Regions from separate parts of the Synechocystis sp. PCC 7339 genome, predicted to be linked through region 1. Evidence: predicted binding sites of a transcription regulator. Region 1 holds the regulator's gene; each other region holds the start of a gene.
The links. The regulator NtcA, encoded in region 1, controls nitrogen genes in cyanobacteria. The targets are predictions, from matches to a motif close to GTANCNNNNGNTAC.

Region 2: the regulator NtcA is predicted to act here: its motif matches at 1,678-1,691, upstream of IQE94_RS03200 (ammonium transporter).
Region 3: the regulator NtcA is predicted to act here: its motif matches at 2,091-2,104, upstream of urtA (urea ABC transporter substrate-binding protein).

What each region holds. Positions count from the first base shown of each region.
Region 1 is NZ_CP063659.1:2,299,031-2,303,295, forward strand. Features, by position in the region: gene IQE94_RS10955 (DUF3084 domain-containing protein) at 1-1,377, opposite strand, end outside; gene ntcA (global nitrogen regulator NtcA) at 1,387-2,064, opposite strand; gene IQE94_RS10965 (hypothetical protein) at 2,137-2,385, opposite strand; gene IQE94_RS10970 (alpha/beta hydrolase) at 2,625-4,265, shown strand, end outside.
Region 2 is NZ_CP063659.1:702,425-706,689, reverse strand. Features, by position in the region: gene IQE94_RS03200 (ammonium transporter) at 1-1,503, opposite strand, end outside; gene IQE94_RS03195 (bifunctional 4-hydroxy-2-oxoglutarate aldolase/2-dehydro-3-deoxy-phosphogluconate aldolase) at 1,778-2,428, opposite strand; gene IQE94_RS03190 (hypothetical protein) at 2,518-3,468, shown strand; gene IQE94_RS03185 (HD family phosphohydrolase) at 3,567-4,265, shown strand, end outside.
Region 3 is NZ_CP063659.1:222,475-226,739, forward strand. Features, by position in the region: gene IQE94_RS01065 (2-methyl-6-phytyl-1,4-hydroquinone methyltransferase) at 14-970, opposite strand; gene IQE94_RS01070 (DNA polymerase III subunit delta') at 1,039-1,998, shown strand; gene urtA (urea ABC transporter substrate-binding protein) at 2,301-3,629, shown strand; partial or broken gene radA (DNA repair protein RadA) at 3,823-4,265, shown strand, end outside.

The DNA.
Region 1 (4,265 bases):
ATTAGGGGGATTATCGGACTGACGACGGAGTTGTTCAATAAAATCAATTAGGGTTTTAATGCGGCCATCTTCTACTTGGATGGGCCCCAGAATGCCTTCCCGACGGGCTCGGAATTGGGCGGCGGCGAGGAGATAGTCAATCCGTTTTTGGACATCAACTTCGCTAAAATCGGAAGATTCGAGGGAAATGGTGGCAATGGTTTCAGATTCTCGGAAAACTTGACGGTTGGGCACCACGTCGAAAAAGACCCGAATTTCCCTTTCTTCCTGCACATAATTTCCCGCCGACAACACCCGGATCACATATTCCTGCCCTGGTTGCAGTTGGTTCTTAATACTATTTACCTGGGCCGTGGTCACCCGGACAATGGGTTCATCGGGCACTGGCATATTGGGGGTTTTGACCAATTGCAGAGCGGTGCGATTGGCCTGTCGTAATAATTGATCTACCGCACCACTGACAGCTTCGGTGTTTACCACCCTTAGGCCACCAAAGGCCAATAACTGACCCCGCAGAATGGCAATTTGTTGTCCCCGCAACTCTTGGTAATCTTGGTAATAACGCTCTAGCTCTTCCACTTCCCTTTGCAGGAAACTGAGTTCCGTTTCTAGCCCCTGTAATTTTTCTTCCCGCACTTGGATGTCATTATCTTTGGCGGCGATCGCCTGGTCAAGTTGATCAATTTTGGTGTCCCGTTGATTGATTTCTGCCTGTAGTTGTTGGCGCTGGGCTTCCAAAGAAGCAAACCTCTGCTCCAAAGACTTCACCTGTTCCTGCTGACGGGCAAGAACCTTTTCCTGTTGAGCAATACGTTCTTGGCGTTTGGACAATTCCTGATCCCGCAACTTCACTTGATCCTGGAGCTCCGTGGCTTCCGCCAATAGGGAGTCCTTTTGTCGATTTAACTCCGCCCTTTCCGCCGACAGATTAGCCACTTCCTGACGTAAATTACGAGACTGCTGGGACACCCGACGTAACAGTTGCAATGCCCTGGTGTAATTACGGTCTAACTCTTGACTGCGCTCCTCTACTAGCTTTTGCTCCTGACGTACCTCACTCAATTCTGATTCGATCTCTTCCTTGGCTTGGCTAGCCTGCTCTAATTCTGCTTTGGCCACCCTCAACTGACCCAAAATATCATCCAGTTGAAATACCCCTTCCCGCAGGGATTTACTAAAAGTGAACAAAATACCCAGGGTAGAAGCGGAAATTAGGGTGCCAGTAATTACCGTCAACACCACCGCCGTTTGTCGGGGTCGTAGTTTAAACAAACGCAGGCGAGCTTTCCCCACCTTACTGCCCAAATGATCCCCGAGCGCAGCAATGATCCCGCCCAGGATCAGGACAGAAAGAACCAGAATATAGGCACTGGTCATAGAGGTTGGCTAGGTAAACTGTTGACTAAGAGCAACGGGATTGTGCACGGTAATTTTCTTTTTCGTGATGGAGATCATATTGCCTTCCCGCAAATCTCCCAGGAGTCTGGTTACCGTTACCCGGGTGGAACCAATCGCCTCGGCGATCGCCTGATGGGATAACTTGAGGTCAATGCGAATGCCGTCCGGGGCAGGTACACCAAAATCTCGACAGAGGATCAACAAAAAGCTAACCAAACGAGAACCCATGTCCCGGTGGGCTAGGGTTTCAATCATCATTTCCGTCTGGAGGATCCGGGAAGAAAGGCCCTGCAACATTAACAATGACAGGTCGGGATGCTCCTTGAGAGCCTGTTCCACCTGTTCAATGGGGGCAGACAGTAACTCCACCGGAGTAAAAGCCACTGCGTGATAAAAACGGTCAGAACGTTGTCCTGTAACTAATGATAATACCCCAAAAACACTGTTCTCCCTCAGCAGAGCAACGGTGATCTCTTCCCCCGCTTCGTAGACTCGAGATAACTTAACCGCTCCCTTAAGCAAAAAATAAACCCGTTCCGCCGGATCCCCAGGAAAAAAAATTGTTTTACTCCGATCAAAAGTTTCCACCACCGGGGGCATCAACTCACTGCCTAAGCGTCGAAACACTGCCGCTAGGGGACGATCTTGGGTTAAGGACTGATCCATGCACATTCACGGTAATGGGGGCATCAAGGGAAGTGCAAAACCCCATTCTGTATCAAGATTATACACAATGGACTACATGCGCTCCACACTGCCAAAGAAAATTGGTTCCACCCGGATGGCAACGATCGCCGAGGGTCGCACCACCATGTACTCGCCTTGAATATTTTTAATCGGCACACTGATAAATTCCTGGGAGTCGTGCTTGGGTACAACCTCGTTGCTATACCATTTTTGAAAATCTTGAATGGTCATGAAGCGGACTTCTTCCCTATGGCCATTGGACAAAAACAGGTGGATGGCAAATTCGTCGGCTTTCTGCATGGTCAGGGTCCCTAATGATCTCGTCTAGATTATCTCCCATCCTGTGGACAGAGCAACCGTGACCAATAGTCCAGTCTAGATTAGCTCCGTTAAATTTCGGGTAACAAAAGGTAACGAAGAAAAAAATAACTTTTACGTTGGGGGCAATGGCAAAAAAATTGCCTAGAATTAGCTCAGGTTTCTCACCTATTGCTCCAATCCAGCAACTTGGTTGTTGCCGCCCTTTTATTAACCCCAATATGGCTTCCATGGTCACTTTCCCCTCAAATCTCCGTCGTTGGTTCCAGTCCATTTGTTTGGGAGCCCTCACGGCGATCGCCATCCAATTACCGGGCAAAACTGCAGAAAATATCTTTTTTACCTACGGGCCAATCAAGTTGACAGTGCGGGTGGAATCCCTGGAACGATTTGTGCAAGATGGCACTGTGGACTCCAATCTCAGCTTTTTATTCAACCTAGTGGGAGCCTCCGAAGAAAAACTAACCAAGTTAAGGGAAATTATGGGGCTCCGGGCAGAGGTGGACCCCGTTGTGCTCAGCAACTTTTTTAACACTAGTCTGGGGGAAGATTCCTTAGCTCGGGCCGCGTTTATTCTCAATGCGCCTTGGGGAGCTAACTCCAAATATGGTATTCGGGCGGCGATTGTCCAGGCCGCTCAGGATCCCGAGGGGGGATTAAGCCTGATCAATTTTATTAGAAAGTATCCCACCGACATTCATTTCCAAGGGGAAGTCGTAGAACAGAGGGCCAGGGCAGCCCAACTGTTAGTCGATGCGTCCCAACATTTTATCCAGAAAATGATTGCCCTCTCGGAAATTGAAGCCGCTTCAGAAGGGGAGATTGACTTTAGCGTCTTGCCTGACCCCACCGAAATGGGCCCCTACGGTGTGGCTCCAAAGGAAACCTGGTGGTTAACCGACCAAAGTCGTAACCGTCGTTTTTACGTGGATGTGTACCGCCCCCAACGGTGGAAACCGGGTAAAACTCCAGTTTTAGTTTTTTCCCATGGTTTAGCCTCTCGCCCTGAAGATTTCGATGTTGCTGCCAAAAAAATGGCTTCCTATGGTTTCGTAGTGGCTCTGCCCCAACACCCCGGTAGTGACATTCTCCAGGCCAAGGCTCTGCTCAACCGCACTTCCCGCCAAGGTTACTATCCCACGGAATTTATTGACCGACCAAAGGACATCAGTTATGTCATCGATGAGTTGGAACGCCTTAATGCCAGTGAATTTGGCGATCGCCTTAACCTAACTGAAGTGGGGGTGGGGGGGCACTCCTTTGGCGGTTATGGGGCTTTGGCCGTGGCCGGAGCCACCATCGATTGGAATTTTTTGGAATCAGAATGTCAAATCGGTCAAGGAGTCCCTAATACCGCCCTGCTACTACAGTGCGATGCTTTGACTCTACCCCGGTCTGACTACGACTTTCGAGATTCCCGGGTAGCAGCGGTGCTAGCAGCCAATCCAGTTAACAGCGCGATCTTTGGTGTATCAGGACTACATAAGGTTACGGTACCGGTTCTATTACTTGGAGGCAGTTACGATCCAGCCACTCCCTTTGTGTTGGAACAGGCCCGTTCTTTTCCCCGTTTGGCCAGTCGTGATAAGTATCTAACCTTGATGGAAGGGCAAGCCCACGTAGACTTCTCCAAAATTGATGCCAACATCAAAAACGTAGTGGAGTCAGTGGAAGCAATTAACTTAAACTTGCCTGACCCCAACTTGCTCCATGCCTACGGCTCTGCTGTCATGGTGCCTTTCTTCCAGTTGTATGTAGCTGGGGACGAAAGTTTCCGCCCTCTAGTGGAAAATGGAGCCGCCCACGCCGCTTATTTAAGTCGGGATCAGGAATTCAAGTTTTATCTAATTAGCCAAAAATCT
Region 2 (4,265 bases), 1.6 Mb from region 1:
GCCCCCAAAGGAGTCGGTTTCTTTAACAAAGCCAGTGTAGGCCTCCATGCCGTGTTCGCCGATGTCCAAACCAATCATTTCTTCTTCGCCGGAGACTCGGATACCCATGGTTTGCTTCAGGATCGTCCAGACTACAAAGCTGAAGATGACGGTGAAAGCACCGGTGGCAGCAATACCAATGATTTGGATAATCAGTTGACCAATGCCGCCGCCATAAAGCAATCCACCTTCTTTGGCAAAAAAGCCCACTGCGAGGGTGCCCCACATACCGTTGACCAAGTGAACGGAAATGGCACCTACAGGGTCATCAATTTTAATTTTGTCGAAGAAGGCAACGGAGTAAACAACCAAAATACCGGCAATGCCGCCGATAATAACGGCGCCCCAGAAAGAAACCCCAGCACAACCGGCAGTGATGCCCACCAGACCGGCCAATACACCGTTAATTACCATGGTTAAATCGGGTTTACCATCCTTAATCCAAGAGGTGAAGGTGGCGGTGACTCCCCCAGCCGAGGCGGCGAGGTTAGTGGTTACGGCAATGTAGGCGCAATTTTCATTAGCGGCCAATTCAGAACCAGGGTTAAACCCAAACCAGCCAATCCAGAGAATCAGGCAACCGAGCATGGCAAAACCCATGTTGTGGCCAGGAATAGCACCGGGTCGGCCATCAACAAATTTGCCCAGCCGCGGACCCAACATCCAAGCCCCCACCAGAGCAGCCCAGCCTCCAACGGAGTGCACCACTGTGGAACCGGCAAAATCGGAAAAGCCTTCTGCCCCCATGATGGAAATAGAGCTTAGCCAGCCTCCGCCCCAGGTCCAGTGACCGGTGATGGGGTAGGCGACGCCCACTAGCAGAACGCTGAAAATCAGAAACTCGTTAAATTTGATCCGTTCAGCAACAGCACCGGAAACAATGGTGGCAGCGGTGGCGGAGAACGCAACCTGGAAAAGGAAAAACACTGTCACCGGCAGGCCCCCAGGAAAGGGGTCTAAACCGTAGTTGGAGTGGTCGCCGCTCAGGAAAAATCCTCCAAAACCGATGAAGGAATTTTCGGTGCTACCAAACATAAAAGAAAACCCGAGCGCCCAGTAGGCTAAGGTAGCCAGGGCAAAAACGATCAGGTTTTTGGTCAGAATGTTAACGGCATTTTTTTGGCGACAAAGGCCGGTTTCCAACATACCGAAACCAGCATTCATGAAGATAACCAAAATGGCGGCTATCAAAATCCAGATGGTGTTCAGGTAACCCTGGAGGGTAGCAACATTTTCGTTAACCACCGTGATGTCGAGTATCTGCACATCTTGGGCGATCGCCGCAGCGTTCCACAGCACCACAATCAGAGCGGTAAGGGGAATACAGGCTAGCCAAGGGGAATTAATTTTACGACGTACAAAGCGAAAAAGAGAGGATTCTTCTGCCCCAGCACGCGAGGAATGTGTCCGATTAACAGGACTCCTCTCACCCACATTTAGTTTAGACAATATCGAATTAGACATTTTGTACTTTAATCTACATTGTTCTACGAAAGTCCTCCGCCACTCATTTCTCCCAAATTATTAAGCCAGCTCTGTGATAGTGCTTTGCCATAGATTTGGTCGAAGAATAGAAGAAACTAGACTTTTTCGGACATCAAACCATTAGAGTATTCAATTTTTACATGATTGTTTTCTGTATGATTTACTACTTTTCAAATGGAAAATTCGGTGTAAACCTGCGGACTTTGACGACTGGGCTGCTTTTTGCCATGGGGTCAATCGTCTTTTTGTACTATTAAACCCTTGCGGTCTGGATTTGCTCCAGCAAGGTGCGGATCCGATCGCCAATTTCTGTCCAGGCTTTGGTTTTTACTAAATGGGGAGGGAATAGCTGGCCGGATAGACCCACAGCGATCGCCCCGCAGGCCAGGAAAGCTTGAGCATTTTCCAAGGTTACCCCTCCAGTGGGAATGAGGGGGATTTGGCCGAGGGGCCCCTGGAGAGCTTGAATGTAGTCCACTCCCCCCAAGGTTTTAATGGGGAAAACTTTGACGGCGGTGGCGCCCCTCTGCCAGGCTTGGACAATCTCTGTGGGGGAAAAAGCACCGGGAATAATCGGTATGCCATGGGCAACGGCGCTGGTAATTAACTCCGGCTCACTGTGGGGGGTAAAACAGAATTGGGCCCCACTGGCAATGGCTTGGAGCAAATCTTCCTGACGGAGCACCGTACCCGTACCAATGGCACAATGGGGAAATTGATGGCGCAGATGGGCAATGGTGTCCCCTGGTCGGTCACTGTTCCAGGTAATTTCCACTAACCCCATACCCGCTTCGATGGCCACCTTGGCCAATTGCACACTTAGGTTGAGGGAATCGGTACGAATAACGGCGATCGCCCGGTACTGTCGCAACATTTTCAACCATGGCGATCGCAGAGCAGAGATGGCGGCCCTTTGGGGATGGGCAAAATCATCAACAATGGACAAACTACAAACTTCCCACACTTAACACTGTCTTAGATTACCGCTCCACCATGGCCCTTTCTTACCTTTCCCGTTTCCAAGCTTGTTTACTCCTAGCCCTGGGAGGAAAAGACCAAAGGCAGTGTCAATCAAACCAAGCCAGTGGGTATCCATGGCACGAAGCCTGGGGCCATGTTTTGGCCGCCCCCTACCAAACCCCTTTACCGCAAACATTTTGGCAAAAGGTCTTGTCTCGCCAACCGGCCTTGACTCCGCCCCAGTTGGTGAATTGGTTAATTGTTTTGGCCCTGTACCACCACGAAAATCCCCTGGGCTTTAGGCAGGATTTATCCCACTGGTGCCATCTTTGTCAGAATCATTGCCCTGAATGGAACGGTGGCGATCAGTCCCAGCCAGCACTATTGCTGTGGCAAAGGCTATTGACCCTCATCCTGTCGGAGAGATTTACTGTCCCCCAGTTGCCCGCCCTGCTGAGGCAACCGGAGAGATGGTGGCCCGTTGGCCCGGCCCCAGCATTCTCCCCGATTTTCCTCAATCAGCTAACGGCGATCGCCGAATGTTTGCAAAATTATGCCCCCCAGACCATCGGCCAAAGCCCAGACCCCTGGATCGATGTAGTGGGTACCGCCATTTATCTCTGGGGTAAAAACCCTGCCCAACCCCGCTTGATTATTCGCCAATTGCAGAGCATGAACCAACCCCACCCCAAGGCGATCGCCGACTCACTTCCCAACGAAAATCAAGCGAATGACCCCGACCTGAATCCTGACCCCGGAATTTTACCCCCCTTAACCCTCGCCCTAGTGGGAGCTTATAATGGTATGGAGATTAGCCAACAAGCCTTAACAAAAGACCATCGCTCCGCAGTGCGCGCCAACTTTTTGCCCTTGGGGCAACGGCTTTGGCAAAGATGGTCTGGTCGGCTTCGTGCTGGTTCCGGCCAGGAACACCTTCCCTTGGCCGTGGCCCCCCGTTGGGAATGCAACGTCGATCTAGTCTAAAATTAGTCTCTCAACAGGAATATGGACAAATCCTCCCCACCCACGGCAACTAACTGGATAGCCCAACATTTTCCAGCTGTTGCCCACCCATTGGTGCTATGAAAGCAATCTTTGCCCTCCGCCAAGCAGTGGTTTCCCAACTAAAAAAGTCCACTTCGCCCAGCCCCCCCTCCCCCAGGACAACGGTGCCCCCGTCCCAGGACGAAACCATTTGGCAAAAAATCCATCGCTCTAAGTTTGTCCGCATTGCCCACCCACCAGTTATGTTGGGGATTACCGTGGTTTCCCTCACAGGGGTAGTGGGTTACCGTTTTTATAACCAACCCCAGCTCAGTGTTGGTACCGAATCTCCCTACACCATCTACGCGCCGGAAGATGGCAGTTTTGTGGACGAAAGAACCACAGAAGAAAAGCGGAAAGAAGTGCGGGCTGGAACTATCCCCCGCTTACAACGGGACAATGAGCTAACCGCCCAACTGAAGCAGCAAAGAAGCCAATATCTAGATGCCATCAATCAGCTCCGTTATCTGGCCGGCACTTTTCCCTACATAGACACCAATATTTTTACCCTGGAGCAGCAACATTTACTCCGCAGTCTGGGGCCAAGGGAATGGCAGCAGTTAGAAAATTATCTTAACAATGGCCAGCCTCTGCCCATGGCGTCTCCCCAGTTGGCCAAACTGCAACAGTTATTTGACCAACAAAAAGCCACCACTTCCCCCGAGACCATGGCCGGTTTGCTCACCAGCATCAGAGAAGCCCAAGATAGATACAGTCGGGTGACAGCCCGTTTAGCG
Region 3 (4,265 bases), 1.7 Mb from region 1:
ATAGCATAGTTTTTTAAGCTTCAGTGGCATTTTTTCGCACCGCCTTAAACATGCCAAAGCGACAAAGCCCTACCCCAAAGGCAAGGCGCATTAACAAAATAGTGGGCACTTCTCGCACCGATTTGACAAACCCAGGCAAGCCATATTGCAACCAGCCCTGGGGCCGGATAATGCCCTGCCAGATGGTGTCTAACCAAGCAGGGAGGGTGGGGACAGTCCAATCAGCAGTGGTCACCTGGCCGTCCACTAACCCAGTGGCTTCGAGGTTTTCCGCAAAACCTTCAATGCTGGCAAAGGCGGGGTGAGACCATTGATCCAACAATTGTCGCATCACTGGTTTTTCCCAAAGGTTTAACGGCACCTGGCGATCGTCCCGTTGATTCCAATCCGCCACTACCAAAATTCCCCCTGGTTTGAGCACCCGCATTAACTCCTTGGCAAAGACGGCTTTATCGGGCATATGGGGCCCCGCTTCCACTGACCACACCACGTCAAAGCTAGCGTCTGGGAATGATAAAGCCATGGCATCATCCACTGCAAACTTGGCCGTTACATCGGGGGGAGTTAATTCCGTAGCCCGTTTGACTTGCTGGGGGCTAATGGTGATGCCTGTAACGTTAAAACCATAATCTTTAGCGAGAATGCGACTGCTACCACCAATGCCGCAACCTACATCCAACACGGTGGTGCCTGGGGGAAGTGTATTCAAGCCTCCCCACTGGGCCATGGCATGGACAAAATCGATTTTTGATTGGATAAAATCCTTGGCCACCGGGGGATCGTCATAATGGCCGAGGTGGATATGGTCGCCCCAGTAATATTCCAAAATGCCGTCCTCCGTCCATTGGTCATAGGCGTTGGCCACGGAATCCGATGATTGATAGCCCCGGGCGGTGAATAAATATAATCCAGCGGCGATCGCCAGGGAGAGGGAAATTAGGCCAGCGGGCAGAAGCAAAGACTCGGGCATGGAATAGTTAAAAGAGCAGGGAAAGTTAAGTATTAATCTTGTTTAGGTTAACAAAGTTGGGCAGGGCCATGAATCGCTTCCAATCCATCCTTGGCCAAGACCAAGCCATTGCCTTACTACACCAGGCGATCGCCCAGAAGCGCATTGCCCCAGCCTATTTGTTGGTGGGTCCCGATGGGGTAGGCAAAAGTTTAGCCGCCAAGGCCTTTGGGGAAACCTTATTAATGGGATGGGGATCTGAACCCGATCGCCAGGAACGTTTTTTTGCCGGCAATCATCCTGACTTACTGAAAATAGAGCCAACTTTTCAACATCAGGGCAAACTATTAACCGCTTACGAAGCCGAGCAAGCCGGGCTCAAACGAAGGGCGGCTCCCCTAATTCGAGTAGAACAAATTCGAGAAATTAATCGTTTCCTCAGTCGTCCCCCCTTGGAAGCGGACAGAGCCGTTATCCTGATTGAAGAAGCCCAAGCCATGAATGAAGGGGCGGCCAATGCTTTACTAAAAACCTTGGAGGAGCCAGGACGGGCCACTTTGATCCTGCTGGCCCCCAGCGTCGATGCCCTCTTACCCACCATTGTTTCCCGTTGCCAGCGCATTCCCTTTTATCGTTTGGAGGAAGATGACATGGCCAAAATTTTGCAAAGGCTAGGCCGTCAGGAAATCCTTAATCACCCTGAACTTTTGGCGATCGCCCAGGGTAGTCCCGGCATTTTGTTTGAAGCCTGGGAACAGATGCAAAGTATCTCCGCTGAACTGCGGCAAAAGTTAATTCACCCCCCCGTCGATCCCCTGGCGGCGTTTGATTTGGCCAAACTGGTGGACAGTAACCTCGACAATGGTGCCCAACTCTGGTTGGTGGATTATCTGCAATACCATTACTGGCAAAGCTACGGCCAACGGCAATGGCTAGAAATTTTGGAGAAAGCCCGTAAATATCTAACGGCCTACGTCCAGCCCCGTTTGGTGTGGGAATCCACTTTCCTTACCCTCTATCGTCTAGAAAACCATGGCGATCGCCAATAATCAAGATTGTTCCCTTTGAACGGTTCCAATGCCAAACCTCCCTGACAATGGGAGCAAAACCGGCCAAAAATACGTTTAACCAGGGAAAGAAGGTATCCTATGCTACATAACTGTTTCTTAACCTGCTCGTAGTATGGGGTCTTATTTGTTTCCGGTGAACCTATTCTCGGAAATGGCTTCCCTTGTTGACCTAAATAAACTGCGGATAAAAACTTTTTAAGAGCACTGTTTCCGCCCAATAACTCCTCTCCACCAGCCAACAAGCATATTTAGAATCCTTACGAGGTAATAATTTTTCGCGTATGACTAACCCTTTTGGAAGACGTAAATTTTTGCTGTATGGATCAGCAACCCTAGGCGCCAGTCTATTGCTCAAAGCCTGTGGTGGTGGGACAGAACCGACCACTGAACCCACCGACACCCCCACAGAAGGAATGGCCCCCACCGGGGAACCGGTCAAAGTTGGTTTGCTCCACTCCCTCAGTGGCACCATGGCCATCAGTGAAACCACCGTAGTGGAAGCGGCGGAACTGGCGATCGAGGAAATTAATGCGGCCGGTGGAGTATTGGGTCGGCCAATTCAGGCCATCAAAGAAGATGGTGCTTCCGATTGGCCCACCTTTGCGGAAAAAGCAGCGAAGTTGATTGACCAAGACAAAGTAGTTAACGTCTTCGGTTGTTGGACTTCCGCTAGCCGTAAAGCAGTACTGCCCGTATTTGAAGCTAAAAACCACATGCTTTGGTACCCGGTACAGTACGAAGGGCAAGAATGTTCTAAAAATATTTTCTACACCGGTGCCGCTCCTAACCAGCAAATTGAACCAGCGGTGGATTGGTTGTTGGAAAACAAGGGGAATAAGTTCTTCCTAGTGGGTTCTGATTATGTGTTCCCCCGCACTGCCAACACCATTATCAAAGAGCAATTAAAAGCCAAAGGTGGCGAAACCGTTGGGGAAGATTACCTGCCCCTGGGCAACACTGAAGTTACCCCCATCATCACCAAAATCCGGGAAGCTCTGCCCGATGGTGGCGTAATTTTCAACACCCTGAATGGGGACAGTAACGTTGCCTTCTTCAAACAGATCCAATCTGCTGGTTTGACCCCCGACAAATATCCGGTTATGTCCGTGAGTGTGGCGGAAGAGGAAGTACGACAAATTGGTAAGGAGTACCTCCTTGGTCAATTTGCTTCTTGGAACTATTTCCAAAGCGTGGATACCCCCGCCAACCAGAAGTTTGTGGCCGCCTTTAAAGCCAAGTATGGTGAAGACCGGGTGACCAATGACCCCATGGAAGCGGCCTATATTTCCGTTTACCTCTGGAAAGCCGCGGTGGAAGCGGCTGGAGATGTGGGTGAAACTCCCGAAGGGCTAGAAAAAGTCCGGGCGGCGGCGATCGGTCAAACCTTTGACGCCCCAGAGGGCATGGTGACCATGCAACCCAACCACCACATTTCCAAAACTGTCCGCATCGGGGAAGTTAACGACGAAGGTCAGTTCACCATTGTTTGGTCTAGTGAAGGCCCCGTTGATCCCATCCCCTGGAACCAATTTGTACCGGAAACCAAAGGTTTCACCTGCGATTGGACCCGAACCGACGTGGAAAATCCCGGTAAGTTCAAAGCCAGCTAGGTTGGCATCGTTTTTAACCGAGTAAATAGCCATAACACTGATCACTGTTTGATGGTTTGAGTTATTAGGGCCATTGGTCACATTGATTTCCCCTTGGCGGGATCTGAATGGGCCAGTGGTTTTTTCTTGCTTCTTGCTCGATTTGGGGTGATTAGGTCAAGATAGGGCCCTAAGTTTATTCTCCTTGGCACCCATGGCTAAAGCCCGGACAAAGTTTGTTTGCTCTGCCTGTGGAGCGGACCATGCCCAATGGTTTGGCCGTTGTCCTAAATGTCATGAGTACGGCACTCTACAGGAAGAGTTGGTCAATGCTACTTCTAGCGGTACTAACCGCCGTAGTTTAGGGGCAAAAAAATCCGGTTCTTCCAGGGTAAAAACTGGGCAACCCCAGAGGGCTTTAACGTTTTCTCAAATTCACCAGGAAAATCAAGGACGTTTTCCCTCTGGCTATGGGGAGTTAGACCGGGTTTTGGGGGGGGCATTGTCCCTGGGGCGTTAATTTTAATTGGGGGAGACCCAGGCATTGGTAAATCAACTTTGTTACTCCAAGTGGCTTTCCAGTTGGCCACCCGCTTGCCAAGGATTTTATACGTTTCAGCGGAGGAGTCGGGACAGCAAATTAAGCTCCGGGCCACC